One region of the Anaerobacillus sp. 63XJN7_5_ISO-PGPR-S23-430 genome, then DNA from elsewhere that is predicted to be linked to it. Evidence: riboswitches for the same ligand, from Rfam matches in the RefSeq annotation. Region 1 holds a riboswitch; the other holds the start of a gene.

Region 1 (5,371 bases):
TTTATCGTTGGGGTCATTTCAGGTCTATTCGGAATTGGTGGCGGCTCACTTATGGTTCCTGCCATGATTCTACTATTTGGTTTTCCAACATCGGTTGCTGTTGCAACCTCCATGTTTATGATTTTTCTTTCAAGTATAACGGGTACCCTGACGCATTTAGCACTTGGTAACATTCAGTGGTTTTTACTAATCGGTCTCATTCCAGGTGCATGGATTGGAGCAAAATGCGGTTCATTTATTAATCAGAAACTTTCGGACAAATCAGTGGTTGTTATTTTACGATGGATGTTAATTATTGTAGGTGTCCGATTAATCTGGCAGGGAACGATGGGATAAGAAAGGAAGAGTGTCTTGACTTCTAGAACATTACAATTTTATTATACAAACGATCTTCACAGTCATTTCGCAAATTGGTCAAAAGTCTCTTCATATTTGAAAGAGAAGAAGCGAATGCATGAGCTTCAAGGGACACCTTATCTCCTTCTTGATTTAGGAGATCACTCTGATAAGGTGCATCCAATGACAGAAGGAACTGTCGGGAAAGGTAACGTTCAGTTACTAAATGAGCTGGAATATGATTATGCCACTATCGGTAACAATGAGGGTATTACGTTTTCAAAAAAAGAACTAGAAGAGCTTTATTCAGACGCTAAGTTCGAGGTGATTGTCGCCAACCTTTATCATCAAGATGGTACAAGGCCTTCCTGGGCTGTACCTTACAAGATCCATGAGTTAAATGGCATTAAAGTAGGAATTATAGGTGTTACCATCCCTTATGAACAATTCTACTCACTACTTGGATGGCAGATTGATTCTCCATTCCATTTCTTACAGTCCCTCATTGATGAAGTACGCAGTCAATCAGATGTTGTCGTATTGATGTCACATATGGGCTTAGGTAATGATGAACAGCTAGCAAGGGAAATGAATGGGCTTGATGTTATTATTGGAGCCCATACGCATCATGTGCTGAAGCATGGCATGCTTGTAGAGGATACGCTTATTACTCAGTCTGGTAAAAACGGGAATTACGTTGGAGAAGTTTCGATTTGTTTTGATATGGAAACAAAGAAAGTGATTGAGAAGGAAGCATATGCGATAACCGTCCGGAATCGTAAAGAAGACGAGGAAGCGAAGGCGATGATTCAACAACTAAATATTGATGCACATAAGATGCTTGAAGAGGTCGTCTGTCGTCTTGAACAGCCTCTTGAATCTGAATGGTTTCAACGCTCGGTTCTAGCTGATGAGTTAGCTGCCGCTCTTAGAGAGTGGTGTGGAGCGGATATTGGCATGATTAACGCTGGTATGTTGCTTGATGGGTTACCAGAAGGAAATGTATCAAGAGAAGACCTTCATCGCATTTGCCCTCATCCTGTTAATCCTTGCAAAGTGGTGCTAAAAGGAAGCGAGTTACGAGAAATCATTTCTTATTCTATGTCAGATGAAATAGTGAATTTAAGTTTTAAAGGTCTCGGTTTCCGAGGAGAGGTAATGGGGATCATGGCATTCGATGGGCTTGAGGTTACCTCTGTCAAAATGGACGACGGCCTCTATCATGTAACAGATGTTTTTCACAACGGAAATAAGCTTGTTTCTGATGAAGAATATGCCGTTGCCACGGCTGATATGTTCACATTTGGGAAATTCTATCCTCAAATGAAGCATGCTAAAAAGAAATACTTTTTACCTGAAATGCTTCGAGATCTCCTTGCATGGCGTTTAGAAAATAGACATTAAAACTTTCAGTGTTTGATTGTCAAACATGCTCTTTGTCTCATATAGATATAGTGATATTCATTCAGGTCAGGAGGCGGGAATGACGTGATCACTATGTCACCAATCATGATTGACGGTCATCCTTTTACAGCGGTCAGTATGCAGCTTCCGAAAACGAATTTTCTAGCGGTCATGAATGACAATGGGTATATCATGTGCGGCGCACTCGATGTAGCCTTACTTAATGAAAAGTTAAGTGACCGAAAGATTATCGCAGGAAGAGCTGTTGGTGTACGGTCTATTGAACAACTGCTTGATGCACCGCTCGAATCTGTTACGCTTGAAGCAGAAGCGCGAGGCATTACACTTGGAACTAAGGGTAGAGACGCGATGCTTAAGATGATGTGAAGAAAGCCGTAGCACTTGCTACGGCTTTCTTTTCGATTATGAAACATTTAATAGCTTGATATTGGCTCTTTCTAGGAAATTGTCCATACTTCTCATCTCCATGGCATATACATGAAGAAGAGAAGGGAGGGTTCATGTTGTTTCGAACTCGTAGAAAATTCTTTAGAAAGGGGCCGCTTCCCTTTCGATATGTTTTTGTCATCTCCTTTATTATTTTTATCTTTACTACTGTTCAAGGATTATGGATTGTTAATAAAGGAATTGAACCAAGCTTAATCAGTATTGCTGAAACAAAAACACGTCAAGTTGCTGCGCAAGCAATAAATGATGCCATTTCAAAGAAGATCGCAGACGGTATTGACGTTGAGAATTTAATTATCGTTCATGGTAATGATTCCGAAAAAGTACCAAGTTATAGCTTTAACTCGCAAGTTTATAATCGATTGATCTCAGAGGCCACAGAACGAGTTCAAACTTACTTAGATTATGTTGAAGCTGGTGATTTAGATAAGCTGGAAACCTTTAAGAATGATATAGATATCGATTACGAAGGTACCGAAAATCAACAAGGAATCGTATACTCCATACCTTTAGGGATGGCTACAAATAATGTTCTTCTTTCAAATTTTGGGCCGAGGATTCCAGTACGGTTTGAAATGATTGGAGATGTGGTCTCTAATATTGATACAAAGGTGAAAGAAACGGGAATTAACAACACGTATCTTGAAGTGTATATCAATATTAAAGTTGAGATGAACGTAATTATTCCTTTCTCTACAAAGAATACTGAAGTTTCGAACTCTGTAAAAATTGGAGATTTATTTATTCAGGGAGACGTTCCTTATTATTATAATGGTGATAATGGAAATGGTGGAAATCCATCGATCGTTTTGCCGAAGCCAGATTAAGACAAGGAGGCCATTAACCAGCTTCAATGTTCAATGTCGATAGCTAAAAAAATGGTTCCCTTCTAATAGAAATATCTCTGGAATAATCTACAATTGCACAAACAACGAAAGTAAGGTATACTTTAAAACTGAACTTAATATTGTTCCTTATCTTATACGATGAGGTAGAGGAGCAGATCCTCATGAGTACGTGTTGGGAGAATGACACCAATGATCAGCATCGAAAGGGAGATCTGCCGAAGCATAAATAACGGTCACATTATTTGTGTTGGGGCGACATTGAAGAAGTGTCGAACTGTCATTATGAGTCTAACTTGTAATGGAGAACTACTGATCGGGGTGGACACTTAACATTGACTCGGTGAAGCGAGCAATGATAGGACCAATCCTATCATTGCTCGCTTTTTTGCGTTCAAACACGACGAGAAGGCTGAGGGATAGGCGTCCATTCCGGTTATGATGACCAATCATATATTAGGAGGATATTCATGGAGAATTCAGTTCTATCCATTATTCCACCACTCGTAGCTTTGCTAATGGTAGTGGTGACTAGAAAAGTGCTTCCTTCTTTAGGAGTAGGCATTATTCTTGGTGCGCTAATGATCAACAATTGGAGTGTACCTAATTCATTAGAAGAAATTTATACAATCGTAAAAGGGATCTTCATTGATTCCGAGAGCGGTGGTTTAAATACTTGGAACATGTACATTATTTTCTTCCTGCTTTTATTAGGGATGATGACGGCCTTTATTTCGATATCAGGTGGAAGTCGCGCATTTGGCGAGTGGGCCATGAAACGCGTGAAAACAAGAGTAGGCGCACAGATTGTCACAGCGGTATTTGGTATTATTATTTTTATTGATGATTACTTTAATTCGCTCGCAGTTGGGAACGTAAGTAGACCGATTACGGACAGGCACAATGTTTCAAGGGCAAAGCTTGCCTATATCATTGATTCAACTGCAGCACCAATGTGTATTATTTCACCTATTTCAAGCTGGGGCGCTTATATCATCGCGTTAATTGGTGGTGTATTAGCAACGCATAGCATTACAGGTGTTGGCGCGTTAGAAGCTTTTATCAGAATGATTCCAATGAATTTGTATGCTCTCTTTGCACTTGCGATGGTGTTCTTTGTTAGTTATTTTGACATTAATCTTAAGGCAATGAGAGTACATGAAGACCGTGCACAGAAAACAGGAGAAGTGCTTGATCCGAATCAAGGTGCCGTACCTGGTCAAACATCAGGACTACCTGAAAGTGAGAAGGGGAAAGTAGCTGATCTTGCATGGCCTATTATTATGCTAATTGCTGGTACTGTGACGTTTATGGTCATCACAGGAATTCAGGCTGTTAGCGGAACGGATACAGCCGTGACAGCTTTGTCTGTCTTTGAAAATACAGACGTTGCTGCTTCTCTCCTTTATGGTGGAATCATTGGACTTATAACTTCTCTCCTCTTCTTCTTTCCAAAACGAATGGGTGGAGCGGTTCTTGGAAAAGGAATTTGGGAAGGCATTAAATCAATGCTTCCAGCCGTATACATTCTTTTCTTTGCATGGACATTGATTGAAATTATCGGCTCACTAGGGACTGGTAAGTATCTTGCAGGACTTGTTAATGACCACATTGTGATTGGCTTCTTACCAGCTATTTTGTTCCTACTTGCAGGTGTTATGGCGTTTGCAACGGGAACTTCGTGGGGAACATTTGGCATTATGATTCCGATCGCAGGAGAGATTGCTGCTGCTACGGATCCTACCTACATGCTTCCTGTACTTGCCGCTGTTCTTGCAGGAGCTGTATTTGGAGATCACTGCTCACCAATTTCGGATACAACAATTCTTTCTTCAACAGGCGCGGGTAGTCACCATATCGATCATGTGATGACACAGTTGCCTTATGCATTGCTCGTTGCAGGTATTTCGTTACTAGGATATCTGGTTCTTGGCTTTACTGGTAGTTCCATTCTTGGTCTTGTGGCAACAGCGATTCTATTCGGATTATTAATTTTCATGCTAAAAGGAAAATATGCCAACAGACCAGTTGAAATGGCAAATCATTAATCAAACAGGAGGATATTCCTCCTGTTTTTTTATGTATTTTCACAAAAAAGGAGAGATTTATATAGAAAATTGAACGATTCATACGAAAAATGTAAAAAGATTGTTTTGACAAGGACATACGTACTAGATATACTATAAACAAAATAATCTGAATTTACTTAAAAGTCTTAACCTTTTTCTGGAAGGGGGCTTATGGTGAAAAAGGTTAACATTTGTCTAAGGGGGTAATTTATTTGGAAAATCGTGCGCAATGGGGGACAAGGGCTGGTT
Region 2 (5,371 bases), 370 kb from region 1:
TCGCTGAAGCCTATGAAACTGATAAAAAGAATGAAATTCAATTCACAGTAAAATGGGACCCAAAAGATCAGATTGAATAGAAAGGAGACCACATGTGGTCTCCTTTTTGATTACATTTGTTTAACAGGGGTTCTTTCATCTAGTTGAAATTTATCGTGTAGCGACTCAATAGCATAAATCATTTTATCTTCTGGAACGATCGTTGACACTTTGATTTCTGATGTACTCACCATCTTCATTTCTACCCCGTGTTCAGCAAGTACTTCAAACATTTGTGCCGCAACACCAGGGTTAGAAATCATACCTGATCCTACTATGGATACCTTAGCAAGTTCTGATTCGTGATAAATATGTTCGTAGGGAAGTTTCACTTTAATGCGACGGAGCACATCAAGAGTTAATTCAAGAGAGGCTGTTTCAATTGAGAATGAGATACTCGTTGTATTTTTCTCTCCTGTACTTTGAATGATCACATCTACATTAATACCATTTGCCGCAAGAGATGAGAACAAGGAAGGAAGTGTTGTAATCTCATTCGGCAAACCTGAAATTGTTATTTTTGTTACATTACTTTCAAAAGCCAGACCTCTAACCACCAAATTTTGTTCCATTGATACGACCTCCTCAATTAGCGTTCCAGGTTCATTCGTAAAGCTCGAGCGGACCTCAAGCAAGATGTTATAGTTTTTTGCAAACTCAACCGCTCTAGGATGTAAGACACCAGCCCCAAGGTTAGCAAGTTCAAGCATTTCATCATAAGAAATCGTAGAAAGCTTTCTTGCACCTTTCACATATCGAGGATCTGTCGTATACACGCCATCCACATCTGTATATATCTCACAACGATCCGCTTTAAGAGCTGCTGCAATCGCCACAGCTGTTGTATCGGAACCACCACGCCCTAGCGTCGCGATGTCAGACGTATCAGTTAGCCCCTGGAATCCTGCTACTATCACAATTTTCCCTTCAGCAAGGTGTTGATTCATACGTGATGCATCAATATCGAGGATTCTGGCATTGCCGTGAAGCGACTCTGTTTTAATTCCTGCTTGCCAGCCAGTTAATGAAATAGCATCGTACCCTTCTTCATTTAATGCCATCGAAAGAAGCGCTGTTGTTACTTGTTCTCCAGTCGTTAGAAGCATATCAAGCTCTCTTGCAGACGGTGTAGCTGTTATCCCTTTTGATAATCCTAAAAGCTCATCCGTTGTTTTGCCCATCGCTGAAACAACCGCAACAACCTCATCTCCATTATTTACAGCTTCCATAAGCCTTTTGGAAACATTTTTGATTTTCTCTACATCTCCAACAGACGTACCTCCGAATTTCAATACGCGTAGTCCCACTCTCTCCATCCTTTCTTTCATGCAGCTCGTTATCCCTCATAGTGCGTAATCATCGCACGTTACAAACACTCACTAACTAAGAGTCGAAATGGATATTAAAAAACTCGGCCACTCACCAGATTGAAATAGCGATAGCCTTCATTTTTTATACTTTAAACTTGTAAAGCGTTTATTAAAGTATAAAAAAACAACAATGAGAAAAACCTCACTGTTGTTTTCATAACAAATCCAAGAAAACGTCCCTTTGTGAGATAGTTCTCCATCCAATTCCCGGGTAGGTATTGGATGACAGCTCTGCACTTATTCAATACAGATCCAGCTTCAGACGGATAAGCGTCTTTCCACTTCGGCAAATCCCCCTTTCAGCTCCTATCACTGAGTCTTAACACTCTTCAGTAAGCTTACTATTGGTTTTTGCGCCTCTACCATCACTTCAACTTTCGAAGTGTGGAACTATTAAATTTCACTCATTATAACGAACTTACGTGAATGCCGCAACATGTTCTTACAAATTAATTTGATTGACTTTCAAATCGAGCGACTACTTCCTCTGCAACATTCATTGGTAGTCCTGCGTTGTGTAAGTCTTCAACGCTTGCTTCTTTCATCTTTTTGATCGATCCAAAATGATTTAGCAGCTTCTTTTTTCTCTTCTCTCCGATACCGGGAATATCATCAAGACTTGACTTAAGCATCGATTTTCCTCGAAGCTGTCGATGAAACGTAATCGCAAATCGGTGTACTTCATCTTGAATCCTTTGCAACAGGTAGAATTCCTGACTATTTCTTGGTAGATAAACAGCTTCAGGAGGATCACCAATAAGAAGATGAGAGGTTTTATGTTTCTCATCTTTCGTCAGCGAGCAAACCGGTATGTCCAGACCAAGCTCATTCTCGAGCACATCCTGTGACGCCTGTATTTGAGCTATTCCGCCGTCAATAATAATTAAGTCAGGAAGCGGACCATTTTCCTTAAGCATTCTTGAATATCTTCTTCTCACAACCTCTTTCATAGAACCTACATCGTTTGGTCCTTCCACTGTTTTGATTTTGTACTTGCGATACTCATTTTTCTTTGGCTTTCCATCAAGAAAAACAACCATAGCGGATACAGGGTTCGTGCCCTGAATGTTCGAGTTATCAAAAGCTTCAATTCTGAGCGGAGCTTCTATATTAAGCTTTTCTCCCAAGTTTTCAACAGCATCAATCGTTCTTTTCTCGTCGCGTTCAATTAATGAAAATTTCTCATTAATGGCAATGGTCGCATTTTTCATTGTAAGCTCGACAAGCTCTTTTTTCTTGCCTCTTTTTGGCTGGTGAACTGGAATTTGTAGAAGTTCTTCTACCATTTGAGCATTAACCTGCTGAGGAAGCAATACTTCTTTTGGCTTAGGATGATTTTGTTGAAGATAGAACTGACCGATATAAGTTAAGAAATCTTCTTCAGCATCATTATAGAAAGGGAAAAGTGAAACATCTCTCTCAATTAACTTCCCTTGTCGTACAAAGAAAACTTGAACACACATCCATCCTTTGTCGAAACTATATCCAAAAATATCCCGATCAATACCATCGTTAGATTGGATCTTTTGCACTTCCATAACTTTATCAATATGAAACATTAAATCACGAAACTCTTTTGCTCGCTCGAAATCCATATTCTCAGATGCTGTGGTCATCTTTCTTTCTATGTCTTCTTTAACTTCCTGGTGACCTCCGTTTAGAAAACGCGTAATCCCGTCAATCATCTCTTTATTTTGCTCTTTAGAGACGTCGTTGACACATGGAGCCAAACACTGGCCTATATGATAATAAAGACAGACGCGATCAGGCATTTTACGACATTTACGTAAAGGATATAGTCGGTCCAAAAGCTTCTTTGTTGCACTAGCTGCATAAGCATTCGGATATGGACCAAAATACTTACCTTTATCTTTTTTTATTTTACGTGTCGTAATTAAGCGGGGCTGTTCTTCTGCCGTTATTTTTATATAAGGATAGCTTTTATCATCTTTAAGCATCACATTATATTTCGGATCATGTTTTTTGATTAAATTAAGTTCAAGAATAAGAGCTTCAAGATTTGTGGAGGTTACGATATACTCAAAATCACGTATTTCACTTACAAGCCGCTGCGTTTTTCCATCGTGTGATCCACTAAAATAAGATCTGACTCTATTTTTTAGCACCTTTGCCTTCCCAACATAAATAATCGTTCCCTGGCGATCTTTCATTAAATAACACCCGGGCTGGTCAGGAAGGATTGCTAGCTTATTTTTAAGATGTTGTTCCATGCTGCCTCACCTCACTACTCCTTTTCAAGGCGTATCTATATTCCCCTCTCATTGTAACACATTACCTCAATTTTCTATTATCTTAAGAACTCATATAAAACAATGTCATGATAGACAGGATCATACAATGTGGAGGATTGGAATTCTTTGACCTTTTTGATCTGACCATCCATCGATATATTCTGTTTCTTAAATCCATCGAGAACCTGTCCTGTTAAAAATACGCGATGCTCATCATAATATTGAAGATCAGATAGAAAGGTTGAATACGTATAAATTTGTTCGTGTTCAAATGACACCTTGTTATAGGACATTACCCTAGTTTCTTCCCAAGTATACACAATGACCGGCTCGTTAATTTGCTCTACATAATCCATCAATTGATAAACAGCTGCTGGATCGTTTGCTTCTTTCATTGTTGAATAGGAAACAAGTGATTGTATGCTAATCATTACGGCTAAACCAAGCATTATTTTCGTTGAGTTATTACCCTGTCTTCCTAACCCTATCCAGAGAAATCCTAACATTATTATCCCAGGTAGAGGCAGGATATGTCTTGGCTTATCAATGTTTTGTGCCAAAAGGGCCCATAGAAAATAGCTAAATGCCATAGCGACAAATGCCCATCCAAACCATGAAATTTCTCGCAATGTTCTCCCACTATTTTTCACCCCTTGGAAGATCATGAACGTAAAAAAGGTTAGATATAGTAGTAAAATCATTAGCGATTGACCGCTAAGACCTGTCCAAACTATATTATTCAATATCAGATGTGATATTCGTTCCAAAAGTGGGGCTGAGGCTGAAACCGCAGTTCCACCCCACTCTTCAAAGTGACCTTCAGAGAACCCAAAGGCTAGCTGTAAAAATGCAGCTACGCCACCTTCAGAAGCAGCAAGACCCCCTACCCAAATTAATTGAAAGATGACGGCTATACCGACCTGGGTGAGTAAAAATAAACTGTAGGATTTAATGGACTTATGCTGCTTTTTTCTCTGTATTAATAGTAGTAGAAGGCCGACACCAAAAGGTAAATAAGATAAACGAACTCCTAAAAGTAAACTAAACAACAAAGAAGCGACAACGATGCTCGTGAATGAATGTTCGCGATGAAATGCTTTTTGCAAACTCCATAAGTACCACCATAGAATAGCCACCGCTGCCGCCTCGCTCATCGGTTGAATGGTTAACACGTTGACAAATACCATTGATTGAATAAGAGCTACTGATGCCATACTAAGTGTTTTTGAAAGAAAAGAGCGACTAACTGCATATGCTGGATACATAGAAAGCGACATTAATAGTCCATTCCATAACGTTAAAGCCTCAACGGGATTTCCTATCCATTTATTTAACAACATCCCACCTAGAATAAAATAGGGATATCCGGGAAAGTGAGGTTGCATGGCAAATAAATCAAATCGATTTAAAGCTAGTGAGAAATCGACTTGATCCCAAGAACGTGGTAACTCAGTTGCATAGGCGGTTCTCCACCAAATAATCAACAAGATACTGCTCATTGAAATCAGCCAGATGAGTATTTTAATGTTTCTAGCTCGTATAAGGTATCTACCTGATCGATCCAATCCTAATCATCCTTTATAATTCTTGGTATGGGTCATACGTTAATCTATCCTTTTTAAATACCTCCGATGAAAAAAAGTACAAGACGAAGAATTTCGCCTTGCACTTTGGAAATTTATTTAACTGTCGATTGCTTCATTTCGTTTG

Evidence for each region. Region 1 has a riboswitch for lysine ahead of AC0VYJ_RS17380 (Na+/H+ antiporter NhaC family protein). Riboswitches for the same ligand answer to the same signal wherever they lie in the genome.
Region 2: another riboswitch for lysine. It lies ahead of AC0VYJ_RS15605 (aspartate kinase); the one in region 1 lies ahead of AC0VYJ_RS17380 (Na+/H+ antiporter NhaC family protein).

The regions. Positions count from the first base shown of each region.
Region 1 is NZ_CM149686.1:3,324,404-3,329,774, reverse strand. It holds gene AC0VYJ_RS17400 (sulfite exporter TauE/SafE family protein) at 1-336, shown strand, start outside; gene AC0VYJ_RS17395 (bifunctional metallophosphatase/5'-nucleotidase) at 352-1,740, shown strand; gene AC0VYJ_RS17390 (YunC family protein) at 1,834-2,127, shown strand; gene yunB (sporulation protein YunB) at 2,265-3,035, shown strand; lysine riboswitch at 3,193-3,373, shown strand; gene AC0VYJ_RS17380 (Na+/H+ antiporter NhaC family protein) at 3,524-5,101, shown strand; gene AC0VYJ_RS17375 (sodium-dependent transporter) at 5,335-5,371, shown strand, end outside.
Region 2 is NZ_CM149686.1:2,956,068-2,961,438, forward strand. It holds gene AC0VYJ_RS15600 (YslB family protein) at 1-80, shown strand, start outside; gene AC0VYJ_RS15605 (aspartate kinase) at 111-1,346, opposite strand; lysine riboswitch at 1,591-1,779, opposite strand; gene uvrC (excinuclease ABC subunit UvrC) at 1,859-3,640, opposite strand; gene AC0VYJ_RS15615 (hypothetical protein) at 3,718-5,226, opposite strand; gene AC0VYJ_RS15620 (FTR1 family iron permease) at 5,340-5,371, opposite strand, start outside.